3 regions of the Sphingomonas arabinosi genome follow, and region 3 is predicted to be linked to each of the others. Evidence: predicted binding sites of a transcription regulator. Region 3 holds the regulator's gene; each other region holds the start of a gene.

Region 1 (4,152 bases), on a different contig from region 3:
GCGAGCGGCGCGTTTTCGGGATGCGTTTCGGTGGGGGCAGCGGGTTCGAAGCCCGCGAAGAGATCGGCCATGCGTGGAAGATAGGGGCGGGGGGCCGGTTTGCCCATCCGTCCGCACTCCACGCGCGCTCGTCATCCTCCCACGCCTCGTAATCGTGTCGTCACCCTGAACCAGCCGTTATCCCCGCCCAGGCGGGTATCCATACTGGCTGACGGCAATGCCAGTTTGCTCGGTCCGGGGGTCTGGGTTCCCGCCTCCGCGGGGATGACGGACTCAAGCAGGCGGATGTTTTCGCGCCCGCCCCCTTGAACCCGAAACAGTCTGCGATATATCGTCAACTATAAGCCAAGATATATCGGAGAACACTCAAATGCGTTTTGGTATGGGATATGGAGCCTGGACCGGCGGCCCGCGCGCCGACGGTGAAGGCCGCGGCAGGGGAAGCCACGAAGGTCATGGTCGCCACGGCCATCGCGGCGGCCCCGGTGGTCGGCGTCGGCTGTTCGACGGCGGCGAATTGAAGCTCGTCATGTTGAAGCTGATCGCGGATGCGCCGCGCCACGGTTACGACCTGATCCGCGAGATCGAGGGGCTGACCGGGGGTGGCTATGCGCCGAGCCCGGGCGTCGTCTATCCGACGCTCAGCATGCTCGACGAAATGGGCCTGATCGAGGAGCAGCAGTCGGAAGGCGCGAAAAAGCGTTTTGCGGCGAGCGACGAGGGCCGCGCGCACCTGGCCGGGAACGCGGCCGTGGTGGACGGCCTGTTCGCGCGGCTGGCGGCGGTCGGGGCGGAGTCCGAGCGGACCGATGGCGCGCCGATCCGGCGGGCGATGGGCAATCTGCGCCAGGTGCTCCAGCACCGGCTGATGCGCGAGGACGTTAACGAGGACACGCTGCACGACGTCGCCGCGCTGCTCGACGAAGCCGCGCAGAAGATCGAGCGCCTCAAGTGAGCGTCTCGGTCGCACGCGTGCCGACGCATTCGGCGAGCAAGTATCTCCAGCAGCTCGCCAATCACTGGAGCCACAAGATGGAGGTCACCTTCTCGGAGGAAGAGGGCCGCATCGCCTTTCCGAACGGCGCGGTGCTGGAGATGCGTGCCGACAGCGAAACGCTCGACGTCGCGCTGACCGTGCCGGAGAGCGAGGACGTCGACCGGATGCGCGGCGTGGTGTCGAGCCACCTCGACCGGTTCGCATTTCCGGAGGCGCCGCTGACGTTCGATTGGGCGACCGTCTAAGCGCGCAACCTGCTCCCCTCCCTGAAAGGGAGGGGCTGGGGGTGGGTAGGCCGGTTTGAGCCACCAAGCGTCGAACTCGCGGAACCCGACCCACCCCCGACCGCTCCCTTCCAGGGAGGGGCGAAGCCGCCCTTAGCCCCCCCGCCGCGCCATAACCTCCAGATACGTGTCCAGCACCGTCTGGTTGATCGTATCCCACAAATACCCGGCCGCCTTGTCGTGCCCGGCCCAACCCATCGTCTCACGCAGCCCCGGCTCGGAAACGATCCGCCCGATCGCATCCGCATATCCGGCGATATCGGTCGGCGGCACCAGAAACCCGGTCACCCCGTCGTCGACCAGCCCGACCGCGCCAGACGCGCGCGCCGCGACGACGGGAACACCTGCCGCCATCGCCTCCAGTGTCACGTTGCCGAACGTCTCGGTCACGCTCGGGTTGAAGAACACGTCCATCGACGCGACCGCGCGGCCTAGATCGTCGCCCGACTGGAACCCTGCGAACACCGCGCCGGGCACGCGGGCGGCGAACCAGTCGCGCGCGGGGCCTTCGCCGATCACTAGCACCTTGTGCGGCACGCCGCGCTGCTCCAGCGTCCGGATCACGTCGGCGAAGACGTCGAGACCCTTCTCTTTCACCAGCCGGCCGAGAAACCCGACCGCAACCTCGCCATCGGCAATCCCGCGCGCGCGTCGCCACGCCAGGTCGCGACGCGTCGGCGTGAAGCGATCGTGGTTCACGCCGCGCGACCAGATCGCAGTCGGCGTCGTCACGCCCCAGTCGCGGACGATCTCCGCCATGCCGCGCCCCGGCACCAGCACTTCGTCGACGCGGTTGTAGAAGCGCGTGAGGATTTTCACCATGATCGGCTCGAAGAACGCCATCTTGTAATAGCGGAAATACGTCTCGAACCGCGTGTGCAACGACGCGACCGTGGCGATGCCGTTGCGTCGACCATAGCTGATCGCGCGGTGCCCGAGGAAATCAGGCGCCGACACATGGACGATGTTCGGTGCGAACGCATCGAGATCGCGCCGGATCGCCGCCGGTAACCCGCGCGCCAGCTTGTATTCGCCACGCCCCGCCGGCAGCGGTAGTGATGGCACCGCGACCAGATCGCCGGTCGGCGGGAAGGCCGGCTTGGCGTTGGTCGGCGAATAGACCCGCACCGTCACGCCCTTCGACAGCAGATGACCGACGAGCAGATTCAACGCCTGGTTTGCGCCATCGCGAACGTAATTATAGTTGCCGCTGAACAGGGCGATGCGCAGGTCGGTGGCGTGCATCGTCGCGCGGATAACGCGGTGTGCCGTCAAGCGCCACTGAATCTGTAACATAGCCCGGCCGGCTGCCATTGATGTTCCCGTATCGTTCTCGTACATCGGACGCATGGCGAAACCCCAGAAACGTTACGTGTGTCAGTCCTGCGGATCGGTGTCGCACCGCTGGGCGGGGCAGTGCGCCGATTGCAACGAGTGGAACACGATGGTCGAGGAGGCGAACACCGCCGCCACGCCGTTCCATTCGAAGCACAACCTCCAGACCGGCGGCCGCGCGATCCAGCTCGTCGGGCTCGATGCGGAGATCAAGCTGCCCGACCGGATGGCGACCGGCATCGCCGAACTCGACCGCGCGCTGGGTGGCGGCTTCGTCGAGGGCTCGGCAACGCTGATCGGCGGCGATCCGGGGATCGGCAAGTCGACGCTGCTGTTGCAGGCTGCGGCGAAGATGGCGTTGGCGGGGCAGTCGGTCGCGTACGTCTCGGGTGAAGAAGCGGCGGATCAAGTTCGTTTGCGTGCGCGAAGGCTTGGGCTGGGCAACGCGCCGGTGCAGTTGGCGGCGGCGACCTCGACGCGCGACATCCTGACGACCTTGCAGACGAAGCCGCCGGCGATGCTGGTGATCGATTCGATCCAGACGATGCACTCCGACCTGATCGAGGGTGCGCCGGGGACGGTCAGCCAGGTGCGAGCGTCAGCGCAGGAGCTGATCCGGTTCGCCAAGGAGCGCGGCACGGCGGTGGTGCTGGTCGGCCACGTGACGAAGGACGGCTCGATTGCCGGCCCTCGCGTGCTGGAGCATATGGTAGACACGGTGCTGTCGTTTGAGGGCGAGCGTAGCCATCAATACCGCATCCTCCGGGCGATCAAGAACCGCTTCGGCGGGACCGACGAGATCGGCGTCTTCTCGATGCAGACCGAAGGACTGGCGGAGGTCGGCAACCCGTCGTCGTTGTTCCTGACGCACCGCGACGACGCGATGACCGGTGCGACGGTGTTCCCGGCACTGGAGGGCACGCGGCCGGTGCTGGTCGAGATCCAGGCGCTGACCGTACGGCTCGCGTCGGGCGCTACGCCGAGGCGCGCGGTGGTCGGTTGGGATTCCGGGCGGCTGGCGATGATTCTCGCGGTGCTGGAAGCGCGGTGCGGGCTTAGCTTCTCCAATGCCGAAGTGTATCTCAACATCGCGGGCGGCTACCGCGTCCAGGACCCTGCGGCGGACCTCGCGGTGGCGGCGGCGCTGATCTCGGCGATGTCGGAGCGCCCGGTGCCAGTCGACGCGGTGGCGTTCGGCGAGGTCGCGCTGTCGGGCGAGATCCGTCCGGTGGCACATGGCCCGCTGCGGTTGAAAGAGGCGAGCAAGCTCGGCTTCGAACGCGCGCTGGTGCCGGCGTCGATGACGGGGGAGAAGAGCGGGATGAAACTCTCGGGGTTCAAGACGCTGGCGTCGTTCGTCGATCACATGATGGGGCGTGGGTAGGCGGGGGCGTCAGCGGCGGCGTGGCACAGGTATTCTTGGAGCGGACACCCTATTCTATGCGCAAAGTTTGTTTCCCCGCGAAGGCGGGGATCCAGACTGGGCTCCCGCCTTCGCGGGAGAACAGGGGGGCGGTCGTGACTGTGTTGAGCTTC
Region 2 (4,152 bases), on a different contig from region 3:
GACGCCTTCGGGATCGGGACGGAAACGGCCGGGAATGAACTGCGTCCACGCGTGACCGGCGTACACCACGGTTTCCAGCTGCGAGGAGGACAGGAGGCGGTCCTTGACCGTCCGCTCCGGCAACGCCGGGACGTGGGTGGGGATCGGCGCGGGGATCGAGCCCATAGCGACCGATTCAACGAGTGCGGTCGGGTGCTCGCCGGCACTGTCGAAGACGATGCGGCTCGGCCGGTATGGCAGATAGACGCCCGTCTGCTCCGCAAGCGGTGCCGGGGTTTCCAGGACCTGGTACGTCACGGGCGCGACCTCGTTCCGGGCGCGCGCGCGGAAGACGCGAGGCGCGGTCGCGGGCTTCGATCGGACGCTTCGGAAGAGGGACACGGCCCCTCCCCTCGCAGCGGCAGGCTTCTCGACCTCGTCCGAGAACTCCAGGCGTTCGGGTACGCTGATCTCCGGGAGGAGTTCGCGCACGGTCCCTCGCTGGATCGTCACGTTGTTGCTCTGGCCGACCGCTTTGTCGAGAACGTAGAGGCGGACCGCGACGCCGGTGCCGTGCTTGCCGTATGCGTCGGTGAGGCGGATCGAGGTCCTGACCGTCACCTGCTCCAGCGTGGTCGTCCAGATCTGGCCCATGCGCGCGGAGTTCGTGAACCAGTCGGGCATGATCGCCACCACGCGGCCGTTCGGGCGGACGCGCCGGATCGCTGCCTGGAGATGTCGAACCGCGGCAAGCGAGTCCGTCCCGTGCCCGATCGAGCGCGAGAATGGCGGGTTCATGATGATCAGTGTCGGGCGGGTCGACGCTGCCATCGCGCTGCCGATCGTTGCGCCGTCATGAGCCGAGATTGGCGCTTCTGGAAAGACCGCCTGCAACCGGGCGCGCCGGGCAGGGTCGATCTCGTTGAGCTGGAGGGCCGTGACCGTGGGAAGCTGGGCCACCAGCAAGCCGTTGCCAGCGCTCGGCTCGAGGACGATGTCGGAGGGCATGGGAGCCGCCAGGATCAGGGCGACAGCAGCTAGGTCGAGGGGTGTCGAGAACTGTTGCCACTCGATCTGCTCCTCGCTTCTCACGGTTTGCGTTGGAAGCCGATCGAGCAGCACTGCAGCTTGCAGCACATCATCATGTGCAACGTGCAAGCGATCTGTACTGCGATTTCGCATTGCAAGTGCAAGTGCAAGCTCAAGTACCTCGAAGCTCTCGCGCTGGGTCCAGCGGCCGTCGGCGTCGGAACCGCCGAAGGCGGTCGTCATCGCCTCGTTGAGCAAGGCGCGCGTGATCTTGTCCTGGCCCTCAAGGCTGGGAACGAGCCGCATCGCCGCAGCGGTGCAACATGACGCACGATCGCGTGCGGCGTCGAACAGGTCGTTCATGGGGATCTCCTGGCTCTGTGGCTGCACGACGCAGCTCACCAGACCAGTCCCCCTCCCCTCTATGCTCCGGTTCTGACGTCGGCCCAGTCGCCGAATTGCCTCGGAGGCGGCATTCGCCGGAGATTCAAGCCACGCGGACGGTAAGCTGCCCACGCTTTCCGACGGGCGCGGCGTCCCTCTGGATCGTTGTCTTCGGCGAAGATCAACGTCCTGACTGAGTCCGGGATGTGGACGCGGTCGAGCCTCGCGGCGCCAAGCGTCGCCCAGCACGGGATGCCGTTATGCTGCGTGAACATTGCTGCCGTCTCGAAACCCTCGGCAAGCGCCAGCGTGTCCGTCACGCGCATGCCCTGCCAACTCGCGCCAGCCGGGGTCCCCAGCATCACCTTTTCGAGATACCCTCCGTGTTCGAGGTCGAGGAAGACCCGCTGGACGGCGTGTAGGGCTCGACCTTCTCTGGCGGCGACTATCAGCGCGGGGAGGAACCGGGTGGTAGGCTTCGGTCCCCAAGGGCATCGGGGGTGAAACCGGAGGTCGTCGAACCCGTCGCGGATCCCGCGCCGCCTCAGGTACGCCTCCGCAGGCGTGCTGGCGACCGGGACGGCCTCGCTCCAAAGCCGCTCGACATTCGGCTGTCGGCCGAGCGGTGCCGCCTTTGGCGGCTCGTAACGTTGGCCGGGCCTCAGCCGGGAGATCTCTCTTAGGACATCGTCCGCGTCGCAGCCTGCGAAGCAGTGAACGAGGATCCCTTCATTGCCCTGCCGGACCGAGAGGCTCGGCGTCTTGTCCTGGTGGGCAGGGCAGGGGCACATCGCGAGATAGCCGCGCCAGGTGCCGCCCAGGGCACCTACGATATTGACTACCTGCTGAGTGGGTTTGAGGGCGACTAGGGTCATGGTGCATCCTTTCTCATGATGCACCTCACCCCCTTCCCTCCTAGTCCTTGGCGCCTTCAGCCAGCGCCAGAAGCCGATCGAGCGCGTCAGGGTAGGATAGCTGCTCGCGGTCGCAATATTCGTTGAAGCGGGTGTAGGTGGTTGGGGTAATCCTCATGGTCACGGACTTGCTCTTCGTCTCGCGCACCCTACGGCGTCGCGCCGTCGGCGCTGATTGATATTCGTCGGGCAACTCCATTGGGGCAGCGCTGGGGCGAGGGGCGGGAGTAGGGCGCATTGCTGAAAGATCGAGACCGCTAGCAGCGGGCTCACGAGCGGCGCGGCCGAACTTCTTGGGTTCTGGTGCTTCGCTCATGCTTTGACCTCGGATGTGATGATTGCAACGATCTCCCGAAGGAGGCTTTGAACATTCTGGCGGGCGCGCTCGGTCCGCGCGAGGTTATGGGCGTCCAGTTCCTCCAACGTCATTCGGTAGAGAAACATCGCGCGATAGGCGTCGCCCAGGAACAACTCTGATGAGAAGACCGGCGCCGCCTGGCGCGTCTGCTCCATGATCTCGCGCTCGGCTCGCGAGGTGATCGCGGTCGTGCGCTGGGTGAACAGGATGCGATGGGGGAGGGGCCTCTGCCGGGCGCGCTCAATGAACTCGAGGCGGTCCAGGAACTCGATCGAGCGCTCAAGGTCCGCGGCCGACGCGCGCTGAGGAATGATGAGCATGTTCGCCTGCAGGGTGGCGTACATCACCTGCTCGTTGATCGCGCCCTTCACGTCGAGGATCACGAACGGGTAATCTTGCGATGCGTCGTAAACGGCTGTCTCCAGCTGCTTTTGCGTCATCTTGTGGCCGTCCTCGACCACGATCCCATCCTTCAGCTTCCAGTCCTCGTACCAGCGATAGAGGGAGAGCTGAGGGTCCGTGTCGATGACGTAGACCGTCTGCCCCGCAGACCTGATTTCGGAGGCTAGCGCGAGCGCGGTGGTGGACTTGCCGACTCCGCCTTTGATGGATCCCACGAGAATGACAGCCATGACGGTCCCTTTGTACTGCTAACCAGCATTACAGTGCAATGCGCGTTGCATGCGTCTTTGCATGTGATTGGCGAAGCGAGCTACACCTTGCAAGCACAATCGCACTACACATTGATTTGCGCCGCGCTGTGTAATGCGCTCTGCACTGCAATGGTGTAAAAATATTCCACGTTGTCAGGCCTGAAGGGGTGTGGTCCCTTGCCGCCATGGCGAACAGGCTGACCTTTGTTGCGAACTTACTGATCGGCGTCGCTGCCGGCGCAGCGACGATCACCAGCGCTGCCGCTCAGCAGGTCGAGCTGGTGCCGTTCAGAAACGTCGGTGACGGTGTCGTAATCGAGGTGGGCAAGAAGCCAATTGGTATCGAGATCCCGGCTGCTCTTCCCAACGAGGCGACGGCGCTCTCGGCGGAAATGCTTGCTCAGGACTTCGCGGGCATGGCGCCGCCTCCGTCGTTCGCGCCGGCGATCGCAATGGCTCCAGTCGAGCGGTCGTCCATCCCGGTGCCCCTTTGGATGAGGACCGGAAAGGTGACGACATCGGGTCTCGCGGCTGCGGCTGCGGTGGCACCGTATCTCTACAGCCCGGCCGCGTGTTCGATTTCACCGTACCGTCCCCGGGGGGACCTACCCATGTACCTCGAGCAGCGGCGCGCACGCTATTACCCGCTGATCTCGGCCGTCGCCTGCGAGGCAGGGGTTCCCGTCGGGCTGTTCGATGCGCTCGTTGCGCAGGAGAGCCAGTACAATCCGCAGATCGTCTCGCCGAAAGGTGCGGTGGGCCTTACGCAGCTGATGCCGGGCACCGCGGCTTACCTTGGCGTATTCAACTCCCGCGATCCGCTGCAGAACCTGAG
Region 3 (4,152 bases):
CCGGTCGCCTTGCCGTACCGCGTCCGCGTCAATCTGGCGGAAGCGGATGCGCCGAAGCTGCTGGGGACGGGGGCGGTCATCCAGTTGCGAGCACGGCTGATGCCACCGCCGCTCCCCGCGGTGCCGGGCGCCTACGACTTCGCGCGCGTCGCATGGTTCGGCGGGATCGGTGCGACCGGGCGTGGCTTCGCACCGGTGGTCGTGACAAGGCCGAGCGAATCGGGGGCCGGCATCCGCGTCGCGCTGTCGCACCATATTGTATCGCGGCTGGATGGCAGCGCGGGCGGAATCGCCGCAGCGCTTGCGACCGGCGACGTCGGCGCGATCAGCGAGGAGGATTCGGAGGCGATGCGTCGGGCGGGTCTCGCGCATTTGCTGTCGGTGAGCGGATTGCACATCACTGCGGCGGTGGCGGCGACAATGCTGATCGTGTTGCGTCTGCTGGCGCTCAGTCCGTGGCTGGCCTTGCACGCGCGACTGCCGGTGATTGCCGCGTTGGCGGGTGCGGCGGCAGCTATCGGCTATACGTTGCTGACTGGCAGCCAGGTTCCGACGATCCGGTCCTGCGTCGCGGCGCTGCTCGTGCTGGCGGCGCTGGCGATGGGGCGCGAGGCGATGACGTTGCGGCTCGTCGCGGCGGGGGCGGCGTGCGTCATGCTGGTGTTGCCCGAATCGGCGGCGGGGCCGAGCTTCCAACTGTCGTTCGCGGCGATCACCGCGATCATGGCGCTGCACGAACATCCGGTGATCCGCGCGTTCTTCGGGCCGCATGACGAGGGGCGAGGGCGCAAGCTGGCGCGGGGCGTCGCGTCGTTGTTGCTGACGGGGCTGCTGGTCGAATTCGCGCTGATGCCGATCGCGGTGTATCATTTCCACAAGGCCGGGCTGTACGGGGCGTTCGCCAACATCGTCGCGATTCCGTTGACGACATTCGTCGTGATGCCGTTGGAAGCGCTCGCGTTGCTGCTCGACGCCGGCGGCTTGGGCGCGCCGATCTGGTGGCTGGTGCAGCGCTCGCTCGATGTGCTTTTGTGGCTTGCACATATCGTCGCTGGCGCCCCCGGTTCGGTGCGGTCCTTGCCGGCGATGCCGACGGCGGCGTTTGCGCTGATGGTCGTTGGAGGGATTTGGATTGCATTGTGGCGGACGCGGTTGCGGCGATTGGGACTGCTGCCGCTGGTGGCCGGAGCGATCTGGGCGCTGACGACGCCGGCGCCTGACGTTCTCGTTACGGGTGACGGTCGCCATGTTGCGGTGCGGACGGCGGCGGGGTTGGCTATGCTGCGTGATCGGGCTGGGGACTATACGCGGGACATGCTCGCCGAGAATGGCGGGGTGGATGGCGAGCCGCTGTTGCTCGCGGATCAGCTCGACGCTCGATGTAGTCATGATCTATGCGTCACCGATATCGCCGCTCGGGGAAGGATGTGGCGGATCCTCGCGACCCGCAGCGCTTATATGGTGCCGATCGGCGAACTGATCGCCGCCTGTCGCAGCGCTGACGTCGTGGTCAGCGAACGCGGTCTGCCGAAACGTTGCGTGCCTCGGTGGCTGAAGCTGGATCGCCGCGTTCTGCGACGGACGGGCGGGGTCGCGCTGACCTTGAGGACGGGGACGGTCGTAACGATACTGAATGCGGGCGATCGCCATTCCTGGCGCGATCCGCCTGTTCTTGAGCGTGCCGCGCGCTCGTTCAGTTCGCGGCACGCTCGGCTCCGCGATGGAGCGGTTCAGTCGTAGCGGCGGAGGATGCCGGAGAGTTTGCCTTGGACGCGAACCTGCGCGGGGGCGTAGCGTTGGGGGTCGTAGGCGCGGTTGGCCGGGTCGAGGCGGACCATGGCGCCTTCGCGGCGGAAGTATTTCAGGGTGGCTTCGCTGTCTTCGATCAGCGCGACCACGATCTCGCCGTCTCGGGCGGTCTCGGTGCGGCGGATCAGCGCGTAGTCACCGTCGAGGATGCCGGCTTCGACCATCGAATCGCCGGAGACTTCGAGCGCGTAGTGTTCGCCGGTGCCGAGCAGCGCGGCGGGGACGGCTAGCATCGTGCTGCCTTCGAACGCCTCGATAGGGACGCCGGCGGCGATGCGGCCATGGAGGGGTATCTCGATGACGTCGTTGGCCGGTTGTGGCGTGGCGGCGGTGGGGGCCGCCTTGACGTTCGACGCCTTCGACGGCGCCTTTTTCTCCGCACGCTCCGGCATGCGCAGCACTTCGAGCGCGCGCGCGCGGTTCGGCAGGCGGCGGATGAAGTTGCGCTCCTCGAGCGCGCTGATCAGACGGTGGACGCCTGACTTCGACTTGAGGTCGAGCGCATCCTTCATCTCCTCGAACGACGGCGAGACGCCGGTTTCGTTGAGGCGATCGTTGATGAAGCAGACGAGTTCGTGCTGCTTGCGCGTGAGCATGGCGGTTCTCCGTCCGGAACAGACTGGGAACTTCTATGGAACATAATTAACGCCGTCAAGCGTCCGTATCACGCGATAACGAGGATTTCCGCCGATTCGCCTGTCCGTGCCACCGGCGCATTGCCGGCGCGGACGATCAGGCAGGTCGAGCGGGCGAGCGTGAGGAGCATCGAGCTGTCCTGGATCGTCGAGGCATAGGCCTTGCCGTCGCGCAGTTCGGCGCGGAGATAGTCGGTGCGGGCATTGTTGGCGGGGAGGTCTTCGCCGAGCAGCGCGTGGGTCGACTGGGGGAGCGGGTCGCGCGCACCGGCCATGTGCGCGACGACCGGCTTCACGAACAGCGTTGCGGTGACGAACGCGGATACCGGGTTGCCGGGGAGACCGAGCACCATCATCTCGCCGATCCGGCCAGCCATCATCGGCTTGCCGGGGCGCAGTGCGATCCGCCAGAAATCGATGGAGCCGCCGGCCGCCTCGATTGCGGGGCGGACCAGGTCGTGGTCGCCGACCGAGGCGCCGCCTGTGGTGACCAGCAGGTCGGCCTGGACGCTGGCAAAGGCCTCGCGCAGGACTTCGAGATTGTCGGGAAGGATGCCGAGGTCGACGATGTCCACGGGCATGTCGGCGAGCATTGCCGCCAACATGATGCCGTTTGATTCGGGCAGTGCGACGCCGTCGGTCGTCGAGCCGGGGGGGACGAGTTCGTCGCCGGTGGCGGCAACGGCGACGCGGACGCGGCGGTTGACGGTGAGGCTGCCGTGGCCGCCGGTCGCGGCGACGGCGATGCGCGCGGGGCTGAGGCGGTCGCCGGCGGCGATCAGGCGGGTGCCGGTCGAGAAGTCGAGGCCTTTGCGGCGGGTGTTGCGGCCGAATGTCGGCGGACCTTCGCCGGCTAGGATCAGCGTTGCGCCGTCCCGTTCGGCTTCTTCCTGGACCATGACGGTGTCGGCGCCGTCGGGCACCGCGGCGCCGGTGAAGATGCGGGTGGCCTGGCCAGGGGCGACTTTGCCGGTGAAGGGGCGGCCGGCGGCGCTTTCGCCGATGACTTTCCAGGGGCCGGGGAGGTCTTCGAAGCGGATCGCATAGCCGTCCATCGCCGAGAGGTCGGCGGCGGGCTGCGTGCGGCGGGCGAGGATGTCCTCTGCGGCCCAGCGGCCGGCGGCTTCGCGTAAAGCCACAGCCTCACTGCCGACGCGGGGGGCCATGGCGAAGAGGCGGGTCTGGGCTTCGGCGACGGGGACTAGGGTCATGCGTAAGACTCTGTTTTCGGGCGTTTCTGAAAAGTGAAGTATAGGAAGTATAGACGCTGGGAGCAGTTTGGCGGTTTGCGCCTTGGGGCGGTTTCGTATGGGGGAAGCGCAGGGTGCGTGGGTATGTTCCGTGCTTTGCCATGGGTCTGGTGTGTAGGACAGGTGTTGTTGGGTTAGCGGGTGTGGGGTGCGGGCCCGCTAGGGGCGTTGGTGGCTCGGCGAGCGAGCAGTCTGGCTCGATCGATATCATACGTTAGTTACCGCCTCCTTGTTCTCCCGCGAAGGCGGGAGTCCAGTCTGGGTCCCCGCCTTCGCGGGAGAACAAGTGTTGGGCGGACGTCGCTCGTTATTGCCTCGGCTTTCCCAACTGGGCCCCGGCCTTCGCCGGGGTGGTATTTTATTTGGGTGGGCGGCGCGCTTCTTCTGCGATGACGGATGTGGGTTGGTCCGTGATCGGGTCCTCTGGGTGCTCGGCCAGCGCGCGTTCATGGCGCGCG

Evidence for each region. Region 3 encodes LexA, which represses DNA repair genes until DNA is damaged. Its sites were predicted from a motif close to GTTCCNCNCTTGTTCT; they were not measured.
Region 1: radA (DNA repair protein RadA) is a predicted target of LexA. The motif match lies at 2,600-2,615, and genes of this name have one in related genera.
Region 2: U1708_RS18470 (DUF7146 domain-containing protein) is a predicted target of LexA. The motif match lies at 2,300-2,315, and genes of this name have one in related genera.

The regions. Positions count from the first base shown of each region.
Region 1 is NZ_JAXOJN010000007.1:118,013-122,164, reverse strand. It holds gene U1708_RS13200 (replication-associated recombination protein A) at 1-71, opposite strand, end outside; gene U1708_RS13195 (PadR family transcriptional regulator) at 371-955, shown strand; gene U1708_RS13190 (DUF2218 domain-containing protein) at 952-1,242, shown strand; gene U1708_RS13185 (glycosyltransferase family 4 protein) at 1,375-2,526, opposite strand; gene radA (DNA repair protein RadA) at 2,630-4,000, shown strand.
Region 2 is NZ_JAXOJN010000017.1:33,785-37,936, forward strand. It holds gene U1708_RS18465 (strawberry notch family protein) at 1-1,371, opposite strand, end outside; gene U1708_RS18470 (DUF7146 domain-containing protein) at 1,431-2,267, opposite strand; gene U1708_RS18475 (ParA family protein) at 2,619-3,296, opposite strand; gene U1708_RS18480 (lytic transglycosylase domain-containing protein) at 3,485-4,152, shown strand, end outside.
Region 3 is NZ_JAXOJN010000002.1:542,114-546,265, reverse strand. It holds gene U1708_RS05350 (ComEC/Rec2 family competence protein) at 1-1,740, shown strand, start outside; gene lexA (transcriptional repressor LexA) at 1,731-2,405, opposite strand; gene U1708_RS05340 (molybdopterin molybdotransferase MoeA) at 2,474-3,655, opposite strand.